Regions from separate parts of the Streptomyces sp. LZ34 genome, predicted to be linked through region 1. Evidence: riboswitches for the same ligand, from Rfam matches in the RefSeq annotation. Region 1 holds a riboswitch; the other holds the start of a gene.

The links. A riboswitch is a leader RNA that binds a small molecule or an ion and turns the genes downstream of it on or off. The one in region 1 is predicted to bind glycine.
Region 2: another riboswitch for glycine. It lies ahead of gcvT (glycine cleavage system aminomethyltransferase GcvT); the one in region 1 lies ahead of gcvP (aminomethyl-transferring glycine dehydrogenase).

Annotation. Positions count from the first base shown of each region.
Region 1 covers NZ_CM132680.1:1,419,856-1,424,935, reverse strand. The annotation lists gene ACWY4P_RS04970 (DNA polymerase IV) at 1-1,219, shown strand, start outside; gene ACWY4P_RS04965 (PRC-barrel domain-containing protein) at 1,195-1,512, opposite strand; glycine riboswitch at 1,648-1,745, shown strand; glycine riboswitch at 1,746-1,874, shown strand; gene gcvP (aminomethyl-transferring glycine dehydrogenase) at 1,935-4,829, shown strand; gene ACWY4P_RS04955 (DUF5999 family protein) at 4,908-5,080, opposite strand, start outside.
Region 2 covers NZ_CM132680.1:4,320,815-4,325,894, reverse strand. The annotation lists gene gcvT (glycine cleavage system aminomethyltransferase GcvT) at 1-1,126, opposite strand, end outside; glycine riboswitch at 1,313-1,423, opposite strand; gene ACWY4P_RS16890 (AAA family ATPase) at 1,786-2,484, shown strand; gene ACWY4P_RS16885 (hypothetical protein) at 2,513-3,913, opposite strand; gene ACWY4P_RS16880 (enhanced serine sensitivity protein SseB) at 4,160-4,972, shown strand.

The DNA of each region.
Region 1 (5,080 bases):
GTCCCCGCTGGTCGAGCCGCTGAGCCTGGACGAGGCGTTCGTGGATCTGGAGGCGGGCGGTGTCCCGGCCACGTCCGAGGCGGCGCGGGCCGTGGGGGAGCGGCTGCGCGCGGACATCGTGGCCGCGACCGGGCTGACCGGCTCGGTGGGCCTGGCCGGGGCCAAGATGCTTGCCAAGATCGCCTCCGAGCAGGCCAAGCCCGATGGGCTGGTGCTCATCGAGCCGGGCACCGAGCGGGAGCTGCTGGGGCCCCTGCCGGTGCGCACGCTCCCCGGGGTGGGCCCGGCCACCGCGGAGGCGCTGCGCCGGGCCGGGATCCACACCGTCGCCGAGACCCGGGAGGCGGGGGAGGAGGAGCTGGTGCGGCTGCTGGGCAAGGCCCATGGCGCGTCGCTGTACGGCATGGCCTGGGGGCGGGACGACCGGCCGGTCGTCGCCGAGCGGGACGCCAAGTCCGTATCGGTGGAGGACACGTACGACGTCGACCTCACCGACCGCACGCGGGTGCAGGTGGAGGTGGCGCGGCTCGCCGACCGGTGTGTGCGGCGGCTGCGCGGGGCCGGCCGTTCGGGGCGCACGGTCGTGCTCAAGGTGCGGCGTTACGACTTCTCCACGCTGACCCGGTCCGAGACGCTGCGCGGGCCGACGGACGATCCGGGAGTGGTGCGGGAGGCCGCGGCGCGGCTGCTGGAAGGCGTGGACACCACGGCGGGTGTGCGGCTGCTGGGAGTGGGCGTGAGCGGGCTGGCGGACTACACCCAGGAGGATCTGTTCGCCCAGGCGGCCCAGGCCGCCCATGAGGCTCAGGAGGCCGCGGAGGGGACGCGCGAGGCCGGAGGGGCGCCGGAGCCCGCCCCGGCGGGCCTGGAGGAGGAGGGCGAGGACGCCGGCCGGCCGCGCCGCTGGCTGCCCGGCTCCGATGTACGACACGCGGAGTACGGGGCGGGGTGGGTGCAGGGCAGCGGGGTCGGCCGGGTGACCGTGCGGTTCGAGGAGCCCTGGTCGGAGCCGGGCCGGGTGCGGACCTTCGCGGTCGACGACCAGGCGCTGGAGCCCGCGGAGCCGCTGCCGCTGGTCAGGCCCGCTGTGAGCGACAGCGACAGCGACACCGACACCGACGCCGCCGCTCAGGGCCAGCGGCCGGATCAGGGCTCGGGCCAGGACCGGGGTTCGGGCCAGGAGCGGCGCCAAGGTCAGCCGGTCACGTCCAGGCCGTAGTGGTGGTAGAGCTGTAGCTCCTGCTCGGGCGACAGGTGGCGGCCGACCCCGAAGTCCGGCGCGTCCTTGATGAGCGCCCGCTCGTACGGCACTCGCAGCGAGTCGTCGACGATCTCGCTGGGTTCGAGAGGCACGAACACGTCCCGGCTGAACAGGCCGGTGCGTACCGCCGCCCATTCCGGCTCGCCGGTCGCGTCGTCGAGGTAGACCTCGTCCACGGTGCCGATCTTCGCGCCATCGCGGTCGAAGGCCTTGCGGCCGATGAGGGTCCGCGGATCGATGTCGGTCTGCACACTCTCTCCCACACGTGGCGATTTGTCCCGTAATACCCGTGATATCTAAGAAAAGCCACAACGCCGCGCGCGTCCACTCGAGCGCTTGCCCAAAAACCCTGGCGGCAGGCTCGCTGGTAGGCTGACGGTGGCTGCAGACCCCGTGCGGGAGAGCTCTCCGCCGACGTCGTCGGAGGCGCCGAAGGAGCAAATCCTCCCCGGAATCTCTCAGGCACACGTACCGCGCGGGTGAGGTCACTCTGGAAAGCAGGGCGGGCCACGGGCGAGCACAGCTCCGGAACCCCTCCTCACCGACGGTGAAAGCCGGGTCGCAGTCCGCGGGCCCGGTGAAGCTCTCAGGTCGAGATGACAGAGGGGGAGGCCGTTCGGGCACCCGCACCGTGGTGCCCCTCGTCGGTCGTACAGACCAGGAGGCCTCGCAGATGACCGCCAACCGCACCTCACTGACCGAGCTGGAACGCGGTACTCCGTTCGAGCGGCGCCATATCGGACCCGACGCCGAGGCCCAGGCCAAGATGCTCGCGCAGGTCGGCTTCGGCTCCCTCGACGAGCTCACCCAGGCCGCCGTGCCGGAGGTCATCAAGAGCGCCGGGGAACTGGGGCTGCCCCCGGCCCGCACCGAGGCCGAGGTGCTGGCCGAGCTGCGCGGCCTGGCCGAGCGCAACCAGGTGCTCTCCCCGATGATCGGCCTGGGCTACTACGGGACCTTCACCCCGCCGGTGATCCTGCGCAATGTGCTGGAGAACCCCGCCTGGTACACCGCGTACACGCCCTATCAGCCGGAGATCTCCCAGGGCCGGCTGGAGGCGCTGCTCAACTTCCAGACCGTCGTGGCCGACCTCACCGGGCTGCCGACCGCCGGTGCCTCGCTGCTCGACGAGGCCACCGCCGCCGCCGAGGCCATGGCGCTGTCGCGGCGGGTGGGCAAGGTCAAGCAGGGCGTGTTCCTGATCGACGCCGACACCCTGCCGCAGACCGTCGCGGTCATCCAGACCCGCGCCGAGCCCACCGGCGTCGAGGTGGTCGTCGCCGACCTCTCGACGGGCATACCGGCCGAGGTGGCCGAGCGCGGGGTGTTCGGCGTGCTGCTCCAGTACCCGGGCGCCTCCGGCGCGGTGCGCGACCCACGCCCGGTCATCGAGCGGGCCCATGAGCTCGGCGCGGTGGTCACCGTCGCCGCCGACCTGCTGGCCCTCACCCTGCTCACCTCGCCCGGGGAGCTGGGCGCCGACATCGCGGTCGGCAGCAGCCAGCGGTTCGGTGTGCCGATGGGCTTCGGCGGGCCGCACGCCGGTTTCATGGCCGTCCGCGAGGCCTACGCCCGCAGCCTGCCGGGCCGTCTGGTGGGCGTCTCGGTCGACGCCGACGGCGACAAGGCGTACCGCCTGGCCCTGCAGACCCGCGAGCAGCACATCCGCCGGGAGAAGGCCACCAGCAACATCTGCACCGCCCAGGTCCTGCTCGCCGTGATGGCCGGCATGTACGCCGTCTACCACGGCCCGGACGGGCTCAAGACCATCGCCCGGCGCACCCACCGCTACGCGGCCGTGCTCGCCGAGGGCCTGCGGGCCGGGGGTGTGGAGACCGTGCACGGCGCGTTCTTCGACACCCTGACCGTGTATGTCCCGGGCCGGGCCGCCGAGGTCGTCACCGCGGCCCGCGAGGCCGGGGTCAACCTGCGGCTGACCGACGCCGACCATGTGGGCATCGCCTGCGACGAGACCACCGGCCGCGCCCAGCTCGCCGCCGTGTGGTCGGCCTTCGGCGTGGACGGCGGGCTGCCCGCCATCGACGAGCTGGACGCCGCCGCGGCCGACGCGCTCCCCGCCGACCTGCTGCGCGGCGACGTGTACCTGACCCACCCGGTCTTCCACCGGCACCGCTCCGAGACCGCGATGCTGCGCTATCTGCGGCGCCTGGCCGACCGCGACTACGCCCTGGACCGGGGCATGATCCCGCTCGGCTCCTGCACCATGAAGCTCAACGCCACCACCGAGATGGAGCCGGTCACCTGGCCGGAGTTCGGGGAGCTGCACCCCTTCGCGCCCGTCGAGCAGGCCCAGGGCTACCTGACGCTGATCCGCGAGCTGGAGGAGCGGCTGGCCGAGGCCACCGGCTACGACAAGGTCTCCCTGCAGCCGAACGCCGGATCGCAGGGCGAGCTGTCCGGGCTGCTGGCCGTGCGCGCCTACCACCGGGCAGGCGGCGAGGAGCGGCGCACCGTCTGCCTCATCCCGTCCTCCGCGCACGGCACCAACGCCGCCAGCGCCGTGATGGCGGGCATGAAGGTCGTCGTGGTCAGGACCGGCGAGGACGGCGAGGTGGACGCCGACGACCTGCGCGCCAAGATCGAGCAGTACGGCGACGAACTGGCCGTCCTGATGGTCACCTACCCGTCCACACACGGCGTGTTCGAGGAGCACATCAGCGAGATCTGCGCGGCCGTGCACGACGCGGGCGGCCAGGTCTACGTGGACGGCGCGAACCTCAACGCCCTGGTGGGGCTGGCCCGGCCGGGCAGGTTCGGCGGCGATGTCTCCCACCTGAACCTCCACAAGACCTTCTGCATCCCGCACGGCGGCGGTGGTCCCGGCGTGGGCCCGGTCGCGGTGCGCGAGCACCTGGCGCCGTATCTGCCCAACCACCCGCTCCAGCCCGCGGCGGGCCCGGCGACCGGCGTGGGCCCGGTCGCGGCCGCGCCCTGGGGTTCGGCGGGCATCCTGCCCATCTCCTGGGCGTACGTCCGGCTGATGGGCGCCGAGGGGCTGCGCCGGGCCACCCAGGTGGCGGTGCTCGGCGCCAACTACATCGCCAGGCGCCTGGAGCCGCACTACCCGGTGCTCTACACCGGCCCCGGCGGCCTGGTCGCCCACGAGTGCATCGTCGATCTGCGGCCGCTCACCAAGGCGACCGGCGTGAGCGTCGACGATGTGGCCAAGCGGCTGGTCGACTACGGGTTCCACGCGCCCACGATGTCGTTCCCGGTCGCCGGCACGCTGATGATCGAGCCGACGGAGAGCGAGGACCTGGCGGAGCTGGACCGGTTCTGCGAGGCGATGATCGCCATCCGGGCGGAGATCGAGAAGGTCGGCTCCGGGGAGTGGCCCCAGGACGACAACCCGCTGCGGAACGCCCCGCACACGGCGGCCGCGCTCAGCGGGGAGTGGGAGCACCCCTACACCCGGGCGGAGGCGGCCTTCCCGGCCGGGGTGTCGCCGGCCGACAAGTACTGGCCGCCGGTGCGGCGGATCGACGGCGCCTTCGGCGACCGCAACCTGGTCTGTTCCTGCCCGCCGCTGGAGTCGTACGAGAGCTGACCGGGCGGGCCCGGTCGGGTACGGGGCCGGTGCGGCGGAAGCGCCGGGCCGGCCCCTGAGAATTCGCCTGGGCAGGGCCTAGGCGGCGGTGACGACGCGCTCGGTGTCCAGCGCCCGGCGCGGGGCGATGATCTTCCCGTCCGGCAGCAGCTCACCGGTGTCCTCGAAGAGGAGGACGCCGTTGCACAGCAGGCTCCAGCCCTGCTCGGGGTGGTGCGCCACGAGATGGGCGGCCTCCCGGTCGGCGGAGT
Region 2 (5,080 bases), 2.9 Mb from region 1:
CGACCTCGTACGGCTCATGGGTACCGCGGATGTCCACTGACACACCCGCCGTCCCCGGCGTGGCGTGCCCGGCGTCCACATACGCGATCGCGATCGGCTTGCCGAGGGTGGGCGAGGGCGCGCCCGAGGTGACCTCGCCGATCACCGCGCCGTCCGCGCCGATCACCGGGTACCCCGCACGCGGGACCCGGCGGCCCGCCGCGACCAGGCCGACCAGCACCCGCGGCGGATCGGTCTCGGCCCGGCGCGCCGCCGCCTCCAGGGCCGCGCGTCCGACGAAGTCACCGGGCTTGTCGAACTTCACCACCCGGCCGAGCCCCGCGTCGAAGGGCGTGGTCCGGCGGGTCAGCTCATGCCCGTACAGCGGCATCCCGGCCTCCAGACGCAGCGTGTCCCGGCAGGACAGCCCGCACGGCACCAGCCCGGCCGGGGCCCCCGCCTCGGTCAGCGCCTGCCACAGCCGCTCGGCGTCGTCCGGCGACACGAACAGCTCGAAGCCGTCCTCGCCCGTGTAGCCGGTACGGGCGATCAGCGCCGGGACGCCCGCGACCGTGCCGGGCAGGCCCGCGTAGTACTTGAGGCCGTCCAGATTGGCGTCGGTCAGGCCCTCCAGGATCGTGGGAGACGCCGGGCCCTGGACGGCGATCAGCGCATACGCGTCCCGGTCGTCCCGTACGGCCGCGTCCAGGCCCTCGGCGCGCTCGGTGAGCGCGTCCAGCACCACCTGGGCGTTCGAGGCGTTGGCGACCACCAGGAACTCCTGCTCGCCGAGGCGGTAGACGATCAGGTCGTCCAGGATGCCGCCCTGGGCGTCGCAGATCATGGTGTAGCGGGCGCGGCCGACGGCGAGCGCCGACAGATGGCCCACCAGCGCCCGGTCCAGGGCGGCGCCGGCCTGCGGGCCGGTGAGCGTGATCTCACCCATGTGGGAGAGGTCGAAGAGGCCGGCGCGGGTGCGCACCGCGGTGTGCTCGTCGCGCTCGCTCCCGTAGCGCAGCGGCATCTCCCAGCCGGCGAAGTCGGTCATGGTGGCGCCGAGCGCGCGGTGCACCGCGTCCAGGGCGGTATGGCGGGGGGTGGGCGGGGCGCCGGTCACGGATGTGTCGGGCATCGGGGCATCGGTCATGGGGGGCTGGCTCCAGGGCGGGACGGCGACGAGGACGACGAGGACGAGTCCTCCCCATCTGTCATCGGAACCTGAGAGGTTCGCCGTGACCCCTTCTCCCGGCCGACATCGTCGGCGTCATCGCGGAGAGCGGTCCGGCTTGCACCGTGGGTGGAGCCACGCCAGCGGCTCGCTTTTCAGATCTGCCTCGCCCGCGCGGTATCGGGGCCTGAGAGATTCAAGGGAGGACTTGCTCCTTCGGCGCCCCGGACGGCCGGCACTGCTGCCGGTGGCCGAGGACTCTCCCGCGCGGATTCAAGCGGCCGGTATGGAGTTGCGCGCAACATCATCGCACGTACGCCCGAGAAGGGAAGACCTGACCGGGTGGAACCGCTGTCGCCCCGGCCCCCCACTCACAGGCCCCACGCGCAGGCCGGACTCACCGGCCCCACTCACAGGCCCGACTCACAGGGCATGAATGCCCAGCCCACAGGGATACCACCTTGCTGGACATTACCTTTTCTTGACACTCTTCGGGAACGAGCCGCAGTGACCGACCTAGGAGGACGATCACGGTGCACGGGCAGGGTACGTACGCGACGACGACATGTGGGCCCCTGCCGGTGACGCAGGGAGCGGCGCCAACCGGAGGGGCGCTCAGGCCGGGGCGCCGGGCGCCCGTGCACGACCTGCGCGGCGGTGGCGACGCGGCCGAACGCAGGCCCGGGGCCGAGTCCGGGGCCAGGGCCGAGTCCGAATCCAGGTCCGAATCCGGGTCCGAGTCCGGGTCCGGGTCCGGGCCTGAGCCCAGGCCCGGGCCCGGCGCGCGCGAGCTGCGCTACCGCGCGGGGGACGTGGTGGTCGCCTCCGGGCTGCCCGGCAGCGGCAAGAGCACCATGATCGGCCGGGCCGTGCCCTGTCTGGACCAGAGTGGGGGCGCGGTGGTGCGGGTGGACTCGCAGGACACCCGCGAGCGCTGGGAGCGGCGGCTGCCCCGCTGGCTGCCGTACGCCCTCTACCGCCCGCTGGTGCGGTGCGCCCACTACGCCGGGCTGCGCCGGGCGCTGCGCTCGGGCGCGAGCGTCGTGGTGCACGACTGCGGCACGCTCTCCTGGGTCCGCCGCTGGCTGGCCCGCGACGCCCGGCGCACCGGCCGTCGGCTGCACATGGTGCTGCTGGACGTCGGGGCCGCGGTGGCGCTGGAGGGACAGGCCGCCCGCGGCCGTGAGGTCTCCCGCTACGCCTTCGGGCGCCACCGCCGCGCGGTGGGGCGGCTGGTCGCCGCCGCGGAGGGCGGGCGGCCGCCCGAAGGCTGCGCCTCGGTGGCGCTGCTGGATCGGACGGCCGCGAGCGCGCTGCGCCGCATCGGCTTCGAGTGACGCGCGGCGGGACGGTGGAGCGCAGCCGTCACGGAGCCTGGTCGACGGCGGCCTCCACCGGGTGAGGCAGCGGCATGGGGGCCACGGAGTCGTCCTCGGCCACCTTGGGCGCGGCGGACTCGACGGCGGACATCGGGGTGGCGGCCGTCGTGGTGGGCCTCTGGGTACCCGGCTTCTTGACGTCCGGTCTCGTGCTGGGCTTGTGGGCGCCGGGCTCAGGGGCGGCGGGCTTGTCGGTGCCGGGCTTGTCGGTGCCGGGCATGTCGGCGCCAGGCACGTCGGTGCCGGGGGCTTCGGGGGCGTCGGGCTGCGTGCTCGGCGTCATGGCGCCGGGCTTGGTGCCAGGCTCGGGGACGCCGGGCTTGGTGTCGTGCTTCTTCGCCTCCGGCTTCTTCGCCTCCTGCTTCTTGGCGTCGTGCTTCTTGCCGTGGTCCTTCTTTCCGTGCTCGGCGGCGCCGGGCTTCGTGCCGGGCTCGGGGGTGGTGCGCTCCGGGGCGGCCGTCATCGTGACGGGCTTCCGGTCGGCGAGCGCGGACGCCTCGTCGGCGAGGGTCGACGCCTCGTCCGGGAGCGGCAGCATCGGGGGCAGCATCGGCTGGTTCATCCCCGGGAGCGGGCCCATGATGGCGCTGATCAGCCCCATGATGGCGTCGGCGATGCGAGGGAGCGCCGCGGTGGCCGTGGCTTCGTCGCCGGTGGCGACGGCGTCCAGCAGGTCGTCGATCGCCCGCTGGAGCGCGTCCAGCGGGTCCGTCGAGATGTCCGTGGGCTCGACCTGAACGGCGTACGGCGGCGTCTCGGCCTGCCCCTGCCCGGCGGCCTGCCCTTGCTCGGCGGCCTGCGGCGGCACGGTGATCTGGCCCGGAGCCTGGCTCTGGTTCTGGCCCGGCGCCTGGCCTTGGTCCTGGTCCTGCCCCTGGTCCTGCCCCTGGTTCTGGCCCTGGCCCTGGTTTTGGCCCGCTTCGGGGTCGTCCGACGGCATCTGGTTCCGGCCGTGCTCCCGACCCTTGTCCTGGGTCTTGCCCTGGACCTTCTCCTTCTCCTTTACCTTCTCCTTTACCTGCGAAGCGGCCCGCGGGGTGCGGGCCGCTTCGGCGGACTTGCGGGCGGCCTTCACCGCGCTGTCGATCGCCGCCGCGTGCTTGACCAGCTCGGCTTCCGAGAGCATCCCGTCGGGGGCCTCCTCCACCGCCTTGGCCAGATCCACCACCCGCTCGAGGAGGACCCGCAGATCGCGCATGGCCTGGGTCTGGGCCGGACTCATCCGTGTGTCGGCGAGCGCCGCTGGGGTGGGGGCCGGGGCCTTGGCGCCGGCCGTGCCCCCGGATCCGCCGGCCGCGGCGGCGGCCAGGCCGGCGGTGCCGAACAGAAGAGAGCCGGCCATGACGGAGGTGACAAGGACTTCGGCCTTGCGGGACGCGCGGATCATGAGACCTTCCTTCGCTGTGGTGATGTATGGGCGTACTCGACACCACGGTGCGAAGAGCGCGAACTGTACGCAACTCGACGATTACGTTCTGAAGTGATCTGAAGCGGTCATAAGTCGTCCGCGTTCGGTCGTCGCCTCGCCCTCCACCTGGGGATTTGCTGTGGAGATCGGCGGCCCCCGATGCCGCCCGGCGATGCAGCCGTTAGGGTGCCTGTGCAGGTCCGACGAGATGGCGGTTGAACAGAAATGAGCATCCCGGAGCAGCACGGTCCAGTACCGGCTCACGGCGGGTTTCCTGACGGTGCGTTTTCTGCAGTTCCGGCGTTTCCGGCATTTCCGGGCAACGAGCTCGAAGAGGTGCTCGCCGCCTCGGTCGACGTCCCCGGCGCCGGCGCCCGCATCGTCGAGACCCTGGCCCGCAGCCGGATCTGGGTGCCGCTGCCCATGGGGGGCGGCCCGGACAGCAACGGCCTGGACCTGCCCACCATGGAGATCGAAGGCGGCGCATATGTGCCGGTGTTCAGCTCCGAACAGCAGTTCCTCCAGATCGTCGGCGCCCATATGGCGTTCACCGTCGCCCCGGCCGTCGAATTCGCCCGCGGCCTGCCGCCCCAGCTCGGCATCGCGGTGAACCCCGGCGGCGCGGTCGGCGTCCCGCTTCCGCCGCCGGCCGTGGCCGAGTTGTGCCGGACCGGGCGCAGCGAGCTGGACGGTCCGGCCACCGGCGGCCGGGTGCGTCTCTTCGAGCCGGACTGGCAGGAAGAACCGGTCGACTTTTTGGCGGCCGCCGGGCTCGAGTTCGGCAAGGTGGCCGGGGTGCGGACCGCCCGGCGCGCGCTGGCCAGCGTCGAGGGGGAGCCGCCCGCGCTGTTCGTCGGCGTCGAGCTGGACCTTCCGGGGCCGGAAGGCCAGGCCACCGCGGTGGAGGCGCTCGGTCGCGCGCTCGGCACCGTACCGTTGCCGTGGACGGTCCAGCTCGTTCTGCTGGACATCGCCCAGGACCCGGTGGCGGACTGGATGCGCGAGCGGGTGCGACCGTTCTACGACCGTGACCGCTGAGTCGCCCGGGAGACCACTGTAAAGGCCCGTAAGCTGGTTGGATGACCGGTGGCGGGGCGCGGTCGCGCGCCCCTGCCCAGGTGTGTGGACAGGTCGAGAGAGGGGCGG